2 regions of the Pelotomaculum sp. PtaB.Bin117 genome follow, and region 2 is predicted to be linked to the other one. Evidence: riboswitches for the same ligand, from Rfam matches in the RefSeq annotation. Region 2 holds a riboswitch; the other holds the start of a gene.
The links. Region 2 has a riboswitch for cyclic di-GMP ahead of A4E54_RS08370 (response regulator). Riboswitches for the same ligand answer to the same signal wherever they lie in the genome.

Region 1: linked by a shared signal. The riboswitch ahead of A4E54_RS11145 (hypothetical protein) and the one ahead of A4E54_RS08370 (response regulator) in region 2 are both predicted to bind cyclic di-GMP.

The regions. Positions count from the first base shown of each region.
Region 1 is NZ_MVQM01000151.1:24,192-28,861, forward strand. It holds gene A4E54_RS11130 (hypothetical protein) at 82-612, shown strand; gene A4E54_RS11135 (hypothetical protein) at 811-1,104, opposite strand; tRNA gene A4E54_RS11140 (tRNA-Thr) at 1,372-1,446, opposite strand; cyclic di-GMP riboswitch class I at 1,769-1,852, shown strand; gene A4E54_RS11145 (hypothetical protein) at 1,890-2,126, shown strand; gene A4E54_RS11150 (DUF2225 domain-containing protein) at 2,604-3,929, shown strand; gene A4E54_RS11155 (TetR/AcrR family transcriptional regulator) at 3,937-4,500, opposite strand; gene A4E54_RS11160 (ABC transporter permease) at 4,526-4,670, opposite strand, start outside.
Region 2 is NZ_MVQM01000121.1:859-5,528, reverse strand. It holds gene scfA (six-cysteine ranthipeptide SCIFF) at 1-132, opposite strand, end outside; gene A4E54_RS08390 (hypothetical protein) at 474-731, shown strand; gene A4E54_RS08385 (glutathionylspermidine synthase family protein) at 728-1,960, shown strand; gene A4E54_RS08380 (DUF350 domain-containing protein) at 1,997-2,395, shown strand; gene A4E54_RS08375 (hypothetical protein) at 2,511-2,702, opposite strand; cyclic di-GMP riboswitch class I at 2,972-3,054, shown strand; gene A4E54_RS08370 (response regulator) at 3,203-3,577, shown strand; gene A4E54_RS08365 (hypothetical protein) at 3,777-4,007, opposite strand; gene A4E54_RS08360 (hypothetical protein) at 4,231-4,533, opposite strand.

The DNA of each region.
Region 1 (4,670 bases), on a different contig from region 2:
CACCATACTCAACCGACGGTGATGGCAACCCGCTCCTATAGCGGCATTTACTCTATTTTAAATAATATTGGGGTGCGTTAATTGAATTATTTTTATGGAATTCTGTTGGTAATGCTGGGATTTTTAATTTTAGCCCCTTATATTTTCAAAATCAAAATACCGATCTTTGTTGCCTCAACTTCTATAATCGTTGTTTTTTTAGGAGTCACATTATTTACTCATGGCCCCGGTTTAGAATCCGATAATGATATTGTTTTTAGCAGTAAAACCGTTCAAGTTACAAATCCAGCTAAAAAATATAATTTAACTTTTAGTGGAGGCACAATTGATTTATCAAATGTAATACCTCGGCACAAAGGTGAAAAGATAATAATTAACAATGTCTTTTCATGTGGAACCATTAAAATAAAACCAGAAACACCAGCTACGATTAAAATTAGTTCCGCATTTGCAGTAGCCAAAACACCAGATAAATCATCAGTTTATTTCGGAAGTTATAATTACAAAACAAAAAGTTTTATTGAGAACGCAAATTACTTTGACATTGAAGTAAAAACCATATTCGGCACCCTAAACATTGACGATATGATTAAAACAAAGACTGTGCAGTAAATTACGTCGTCTCCGATTTGACAACGGCAGATTACTGGTTACGGAAACGACGTCTCAACAAAAAGATTGTACAAGCAAGCCTCCCCCCGGCTACCCGTCATTCATACCTGCGGCGTTTCACTGGCCTGCTTTTTTGGTAAAACCAAAGCCGCCCTGCCGGACGGCCAATTTATTAAACCTGGCTTATTACAGTCTTACTTAAGCGTTAAAGCGCTGCTTTATTTCTTCAGCAATTATTTCAATATCAACGTTTTCATTGTCGGAGTATATATTTTTACATTCTACCCTATACTCGGGAATTGTTTCTGCCGCTTCCTTTACCCTGAATAAAGGAGACAGCGCTGTATATTCAATTACATCTTTAGAAATTTTATATTCAGCCCTCATGATTATGGTTTTTGCAAACAGCTTAAGCAAATCTTCATTGTTATCGCCGCGAATTAAATCCCTCGGAATTTTAAACTTACCAACCCTATTTATTAGATCACTCACAAATAAAACCTCATCTACTCTTATTATCTATTCATTCTGGCATATTTTCTGGTACGAATCAATGAGCCCATTAACTGCTGAAGTAACGATTAAAAGCGTTTTGTTTAGTCAAGTAAATATTAGTTGGGAGCGCACCTGTCTTTTGGTTTTGCTCGGTTCTGTTAGGCATGGATAAGTCTCATTTTAAAATGTTTGGCACACTTTTGACTTCTAATAGCTAATGGCAAGGACTTCCAACCTCGGAACCCTTGCCATTGCTGTATAATTTGGAGCTGATGGTGGGATTTGAACCCACGACCTGCGCATTACGAGTGCGCTGCTCTACCCCTGAGCCACATCAGCAAATTAGTTCTTTCTCAGTTAATAACTAGTGTATCTAATATTTTATCTGAACAAGTGGTTAAAGTCAACTTTACTCAAATCTCACTTTACTCAAATCACAAGTTTATCCAAATTCCTTTCTTAATGAATTGACTATCTTATAATAATGAGAGCTATAAAATATGATCTGCTACGCAATTTCCCATAAATTCCATTTATAAACTTAAACATTTTATTGCTATCTGAATGTTAACTGCCAAACAGGACCAGAGTCCCGTAACAATAGTTCTTTTTTCATATTTCCTTATATTAGACAGCTTTATATAATAATATAAAAGACGCAAACTGAAAAGAGCAAACATAGTGAAAACTATGGACGCAAAACCACGGGTCTAAGGCATATTGCCATGATAGCCGGGTTACCAGTAACCCCGGTATTTCCTTTCACAAAGAAGGGTTAGCGGATGCGTTATGGAAAAATGTTTTACTTAAACGTTCTTAATATCATTTTATTAGTACTAACTTTATTAATATTAGTAAAATATTACAGTCCAATGCTTGCTGTTGGCATTGCCCTTTATTTATTGATGGGTTTTGACGATTCACGTAACAAGTTTTTCTCCCGCGCTAGTGAACAAAACCATACAGTTATAGTAACTGATTGGATAAAAAATGAAGTAAAGGCAACAATTATAAAATAAGTTAATAATATTATTAAAATGTGTTATTTTTAGGACTGAAGTCCTAAAAAATTGGGATATGCTACCCATGTGTGACAAATAAAAATAATTATAATTATTTTTAATACCTCCTTTAATATAATCACCCATCTGCGGGGTTTTACCCCACCATTCCCTTTTTTCCATAACAACAGGGAATTTTTTTTTGCTTCTAAATCGTATTTCCTTTACAGAAGCACTTAAATCTTTTTAAATATCTAAAAAAGTCAATAAAATCCATATAATAAGAAATAAATATACCCGCTTTTTCAGTTTAGAGAAATATATGCCTTCATCATAATTAAAAATTCCTTTCAAATACCATTTTAGTAGTATAAAATATTAATTGAAATTTCAAAGGCGGGTGAAAAACATTATATGGATGCTCTTGAAAGCATTTTGAAAAAAATATCTTTTTTTCAAAACTTAAACTGTCCTTTGCAAGACCTGGTTAAAAAAATGCATCTGGAACGTTTTGAAGAAAACACAGATATATTTTCTGAGGGAGATCAAGGTTCAAGCTTATACCTAATCATATCAGGAAGGGTTTTAATATATTCAAAATCGTCCACCGGGCAGGAAATGGCTATTCAAACACTTGAACCATCAGATATTTTTGGAGAAATGAGTCTGCTAGACGGCGGATATCGCTCGGCCTGCGCAAGGACATTAGAAAAATCAATAGTTTTTAGTCTGGAACGGAAAGATTTTTTGGAGTTTCTAGACAACAACCCCAAAGCGGCGGTGACCATTATTGAAACTTTAAGCAAAAGACTCCGGCAATCAAATATCCGAAATAAAATATTAATTGAAACCAACCGCAAGCTGTCTACTCAGAACAATGACCAAAAGCAGAGCGCCGGCAACACACCCGGACAGGCTACTGACGAACAACAAGAACAGCTAGCCGAAGAAAAAAAAGAATATAGCATTAAAGCAGATAGAGCCGGTATGGAAGAGAGGGAGGAAAGCGGTTTCGCAGGAGTATTGGAACAGCATTTATATGAAGTCGAGCATTCTGCGGAGGAAGATGAAAAGCCAAGAGTAAAAAAAGATACTGACCTGAGAGAAATGTTATATAATAAAAAAGTTGTTTGTCCAATTTGCAATTCAAAATTCGAATCACCGAAAGCTCTGTCAAAATACGTTCAAACTACGAAAATGGATTATGATTTCTGTCAGTACTACAAAAATATTAATCCGCTTTTTTATGAAATGATTGTATGTCCCATTTGCGGTTTCACCTTTAACGAAGAAATACTTGGCATGCGCCTGAAAAAAGAGCAGTCGGAAGAAATAAAATCGCGCCTGATGACATTCTGGCAAGAGAATAAATTAAAGGACTATAGTGGAGTTCGTACTCTGGAAGAAGCCATAGAAACTTTTCTGTTGGCTATCTACAGCCTCCAGGGCAGACCTGTTAAAAAATCCCTGATGGGTATGCTGTTTTTAAAAATTGCCTGGCTCTACAGGTTTAAACATGAAAAAGTTCAAGAGCGAAAGTATATTGAAAAAGCCTTGACTAGCCTTTCAATAGCTTTTGAAAGTGAGGATTTTTCCAATGTCAGGTCGGAAATAAATACGGCATACTTGTTGGGCGTGTTAAATATGAATTCGGGCAATTACAGAGAAGCGGCCAAATGGCTGGACCGTGTCCTGAGACACCCGTCAAAATCAATGTTTCCAATGGTAATTAACCAGACCAGGGAACTATGGTCCGATGTACGGCAAAAATTACGCGAGGGAAAAGAACAGAAAAAACTAAATGAAGACGTTTCCGAATGATACCTGTTTATTCCTTCATTACAATACCGGATAAAAAAATTGTAAATAAGGTCTGAATTGTTTCTTCCACGGATAAGTTATTTTCTATTATAAAAGCCGGGTTAACCACCGACCTGATACTGGCCATCAATGCTGTGGTGAATATTTTCGGATTTATGGGTTTAAAACAACGGTATTCATCGCTTAAGAGAAGATCATCAAATAACTGTTGGATTCGTTCTGCGCGAAACCGTTCGATTTTTTCCCAGAGATGAGGGTAATGCCTGTGCAGATCATGAAGAGCCGCCGGGGTAATTATTTGGGTTATCTGCGGAACTATTTTTATAATATTTGACATTTTTTCCACCGGGTTCTCGCAAGAATCCAACATCTGCAGTATTTTTTGTTCATAAATACTTAAAATATCATCCAGCAATGCGTCAATTATCTCTTCTTTACTATTAAAATAACGGTAAATAGTCCTTTTACTTACTCCGGCTCGCGCTGCCAACTCATCCATTGTGGCGCCGGAGAATCCTCGCTGCGCGGCCAGTTCTTTTAAGGCATGCAAGATCCTTTGCTTGTAATCCATTCCATACACCACCCGGACGCATTTTTCATGCAATTTTCTTCTTAAACTTGATAATACTCAGCGTCATCATAATCACCGAGAAAACGAGCAGTGACATAACCTGGGGAATTAAGTACGGAAAGCCGATTCCTTTTAATACGATTCCCCTGATAATCGTCAGGTAAAAGGTC
Region 2 (4,670 bases):
GCAGACCTGATTGCCGACTGTGCAAGAAGTCTTGCAGGCTGACTGGCAGGAGGTCTGGCACTCGCCACAGCCGCGATCCTTAATAGTTGCCGGCAACCGGGTGCTGTTCAAGGTTTTAATGTGTTTCTTCAAATTTCCCACCCCCGCTAAAACATTATAAATGATTCGGAAAAAAGGCGCAATAAAAATGAAATAAATTTTAACAAACAAAAAATCGGAATTAATCGTAAAACTTTTCAGAATAATATGTAATATTCCTATTGATTTGTTTACCATCCCCTGTTATAATTAAATAAAGTTTCATAATATTCTAGTAATTTAATCAATTTAAAATACTGCTTGAAAACCCTCATTCCTCTCCTTTTCTATGGTACCCGGGCAGCCGGGTATTTTTTTTTGCGCATTTTTATTGATATTAAAGGATTACCCAGGTATTTTATCGAATAAAACTCTTGATAGGAGTTGGTGTATCAATGAACCGTCAAAAACTTTTAGGTGTTCTCGTGGCCGGCATCATCGCTTTAACCGGGTGCAGCCAGACGGCATCCAACGATCCTCCGGCGGAGGAAGAGGAGCAGCAGGAAGATGTCTACTATGATGACGAAGGCTACTATGATGACGACGGCCATTTTATTCATACCGGCAAAATACACTCCGGCGGCAAGTCAAAGATAACATCGTCCTCTTCAAAGGGGCTGGGCTCGTCAGCCAAAGGAAGTGTTTCTTCTTGAACAGCCGGGCAAACCAGCCGCTCTCTATAACGGATCAATTGCATTATGAAAAATGGAAAGCGGTCATGGACCACCCCGCATTGCATTTTTTTAACTGGGGCGTTATGCACAACTGTCAATACGCCACTATAGAGCCGCTTGCAATAAGCAAGGAACTGTTAACCGAGATAAAAACGGCGACAGAGGCCTGCGGCAAGATTTATCAAAAAGCTGTCGACTTCGCCTTGAACAGCGCTCAGATTCTCCGTTTATTGGGCATTCCTGAAACAGCGATAGAGTTCTGCCGCTTGGCATATGATCCGCATATGCCCGTCACGGTAATCGGCCGGTTTGATTTCGCAGTCAACGGAGCCGGCGAAAACGCGGAAATAAAATTACTGGAATTCAACTCCGACACCCCCACCGGAGTTGTCGAGGCAAGTGAACTGAATGCCTTAATCACCAAATTACGCCACGTGAAAAACCCGAATGAAATGTTTGCCGGCAATGTAAAAAAAGCTTTTCACCAATTCATCTCAAAGAAATATGAAAATATTATTTTTACTTCACTGGGCTGGCACCAGGAAGACAAAGGCACTGTTTTAGCCGAGTTGGCGTTTTCCGGCCTGCCGGCTAAATACGTTCCGCTAGATAGCATAAGGGTAACCGCCGACAGGGTTGCGGACGACCGGGGAAACCGGATCGACCTGCTTTACCGGCTTTACCCGGTTGAGTGGTTTGCCAGGGAGATTGACGGGATAAAATTGCTCGAACTGGCAGCCAAAAGCAAGCTTGATCTTTTGAATCCCCCCTCGGCATTTGTGGCCCAGTCAAAAGTCATGCTGGCAATTATCTGGGAACTATATAAAAATACGCACTTTTTTAATAAAGCCGAACAAGAAATTATCACCCGCTACTTTTTGCCGGTCTACCTGGACAACATTTATTTCAAAGGCCGGCCGCACGCGGTCAAACCGGCTTTTGGCCGCGAAGGCGGCGGTGTGTGCCTCTATGACGAACAAGGTGAAATAGAAGCTCTTGTGGAAAACCAAGAATACATAAACGACCTGGTTTACCAGGAAAGAGTCACCCTTCCGATCCACACAATCAGCACATGGTCGGGTGAATTCACCGGGCGATTGCTGGTGGGAAGTTTTCTTATCGGGGGAGAATTCAGCGGGGTGCTGCTGCGGGTGGGAGAAGCCATAACCGGCGATCTCGCTTATTTTCTTCCCGTAACAAGCACCTGAGACCATGTGTTCTAAGGAAGGAGGTGAAAGCAAAACATGTTTTCGCAACAGATCCAATCATCACTGATTTGCCTGCTTGTCGCTTCATTAATTATATTACTAACCATCCTGGTTTTTGTGGCAATCACCAGATACAATGACTGGGAAGAAATCCGCAAGGGCAACATAGCCGCCGCCCTGGCCCTGGGAGGCAAGATCTTTGGGGTGGGAAACATCATGCGCTTTGCCATAATGTCAAACAGCGCCGCCGGGGAAACCATCCTCTGGGGGACGATTGGCCTTGTCCTATTAATTCTGGTATACCTGCTTTTTGAATGGCTGACGCCACGCTTGAACGTCAACAAAGAAATTGGTTCGGGCAACACGGCGGTCGGCCTGCTGTCACTGGTGTTTTCCATTACATTCAGCTTTGTAATAGGAGCCAGCATTTCGTAGCCGGTTCGTTGTTCATCCCCTTACCGACTCCGGCAGACTGATTGCCCCCCTGCCATAGGCAAACCCTTTGTTGCTGGCACAGTCTGCCGCATAGCCGGCCGGCGGCACAATAAACCTAATCCCTGCCGCCGTAATCATCACCGTCCCGGTCATAATCATCCCATGAAAAATGACTGTGAGGCACGGCGTAACGCATATGATGCCAACGACGAAACCGTTTTCTAATAAATAAGAAAACCATGGCTACAATTCCAAAAATGAGCAGGAATAGAATCAACACGAACAAAAATCCCAGCTTTAATAACATCAAACCTGACCCCTTCTTTACAATAATCAAAATCATATGACCCGATTTCCCGACATAACATCTGCCAGCGCCATCACGCCCATGCGGCAACCGGGTTTTCGGCACATAATCACCGAACCCGGCTGTACAGTATTATTCTACACCGCCGGCCGGATTCCTCGTCTGCTTCGTTTCGCAGGACAAAAGTCCTGTCGATAGGACAATAGTCCTATTTAGGACAATCGTCCCATTTACAATGGCTGCCTCACAATTTATAATACACTCAGGAAAAAAGAAAATGGCAAATCAGTCGAAAGACCGGGGCGCCAAATTACGGATCTAAGGCTTTCAGCAAGATGGTTGGACTATCGTGAATATCTAAAGACAAACAACTACCTTATTTCACGGTAAGGTGTTTTTTTTTAAATCGCGGCTCATACGGACAGGCTTCGGGGAAAATCTTCACTGCGAGACGCGGAAATTTCCACGTCATCAAAATTGCATGGGTGGGATGTAGATTCATGAAAGAAAATGCCTCAAATCTCCTTATCGTTGATGACAATAAAGGAATTTGCGCTTTATTAAACGAGCTGTTCAGTGAAGAGGGCTACGTGGTGGAAACCGCTTCCAGCGGTGAAGAAGGGCTCCGGAAAGTCCGCGCGAAAAGGCCGGCGTTAATCCTGCTGGATATTAAAATGCCGGGCATGAACGGTATCGAAGCTCTCGAAGAAATCGGGAAGTTGGCCCCGGGGGTACCGGTAGTGCTGATGACGGCATATACGGAACTGGATACAGTGCTCAAGGAAAAAAAGAAAACCCCTCAGCAATACTATATCGCAAAACCTTTTGCCCTAGAAGACATAAGTCACCTGGTTAAAAAAATTTTATGCGGTTAATCCGGGCGACGGTGTCCCGCACCGGCCATGAACACCCGTGTGCCCGCCGAATGGCTGTTGCCGTGGCAATAACGGCTTTTTCACGCCCAAGTTTATAAATGCTTTTATCCTCTTCCGGTTAATTTTACACCTCTCCGTTAATAGGCCCAGTACCAGCGAAGTTTAAACCAGACGCAAAGTAGCTACCACATTATGGTAACTACCTGGTTCTCAAAAAAAACTCTACAAGGGTGTCCAACTTTTCATCGGCAACATCTGAACCCAGTATATCCACGATCCGTTTTCGTATAGTACCTTCTTTAACCTCTACAAACAATTTCAATGATTCAGCTATTGCCTGCGATTGATTATCATTTGTATATTTAGCTGCCGTGGCCAGTAATTTTAAAGCTTCATCAGTAAAATATATATTTTTTCTTTTCTGATACATATTTTAAGCATCCTTTCGGCCATGTTTATGGTGGCCAGCTGTCCGAAGTGACACGGACGTAGATCCGGGAGACACCGTAAAGTAGTGTCCGGCGACACAATAATCCTGATTAATTTACTCTGTAATTGTATGGTTTTCATGGAAATAGTCGCTACTTTTTTGTCGGAATTATTACAACAGAATAATGCCTTCATCTATAGCTTGCGACAAAATTGTACCAAGGTTACACTACGTTTCGTTTCTTTTTCGGTATTTTAAAAAATACATCAAGTAACCATTCTCCATGATGTTCCTTAACTCCAATAGTATCTATAAGATCGTCGCCACAATGAAGATCAATAACATAAACATAATCAGTATCTACGCAAATTGGCATTCTTTTAATTTGATTAAAAACTGATAGTGCTGCTGCGTAATTATCATAAACAAGGCCAACAATCTCTTTCGCTTCAATATCATCTGCATCCATTTTACTTATACTAATACCGTTACTAATACCGGAATCAAATTTTTTATTTTTGGTCAATGCTATCACTCCTAAATCGGTATATTTATGTCGTTAAATTCTCTAATTCTCTGTCGTTGGACAAGTAGTCCACTGTCAAAATAACCAGGCACTAGGCTCCGGTCTTAAAATGGACGGAGTTAACGGCATAGTAGTCC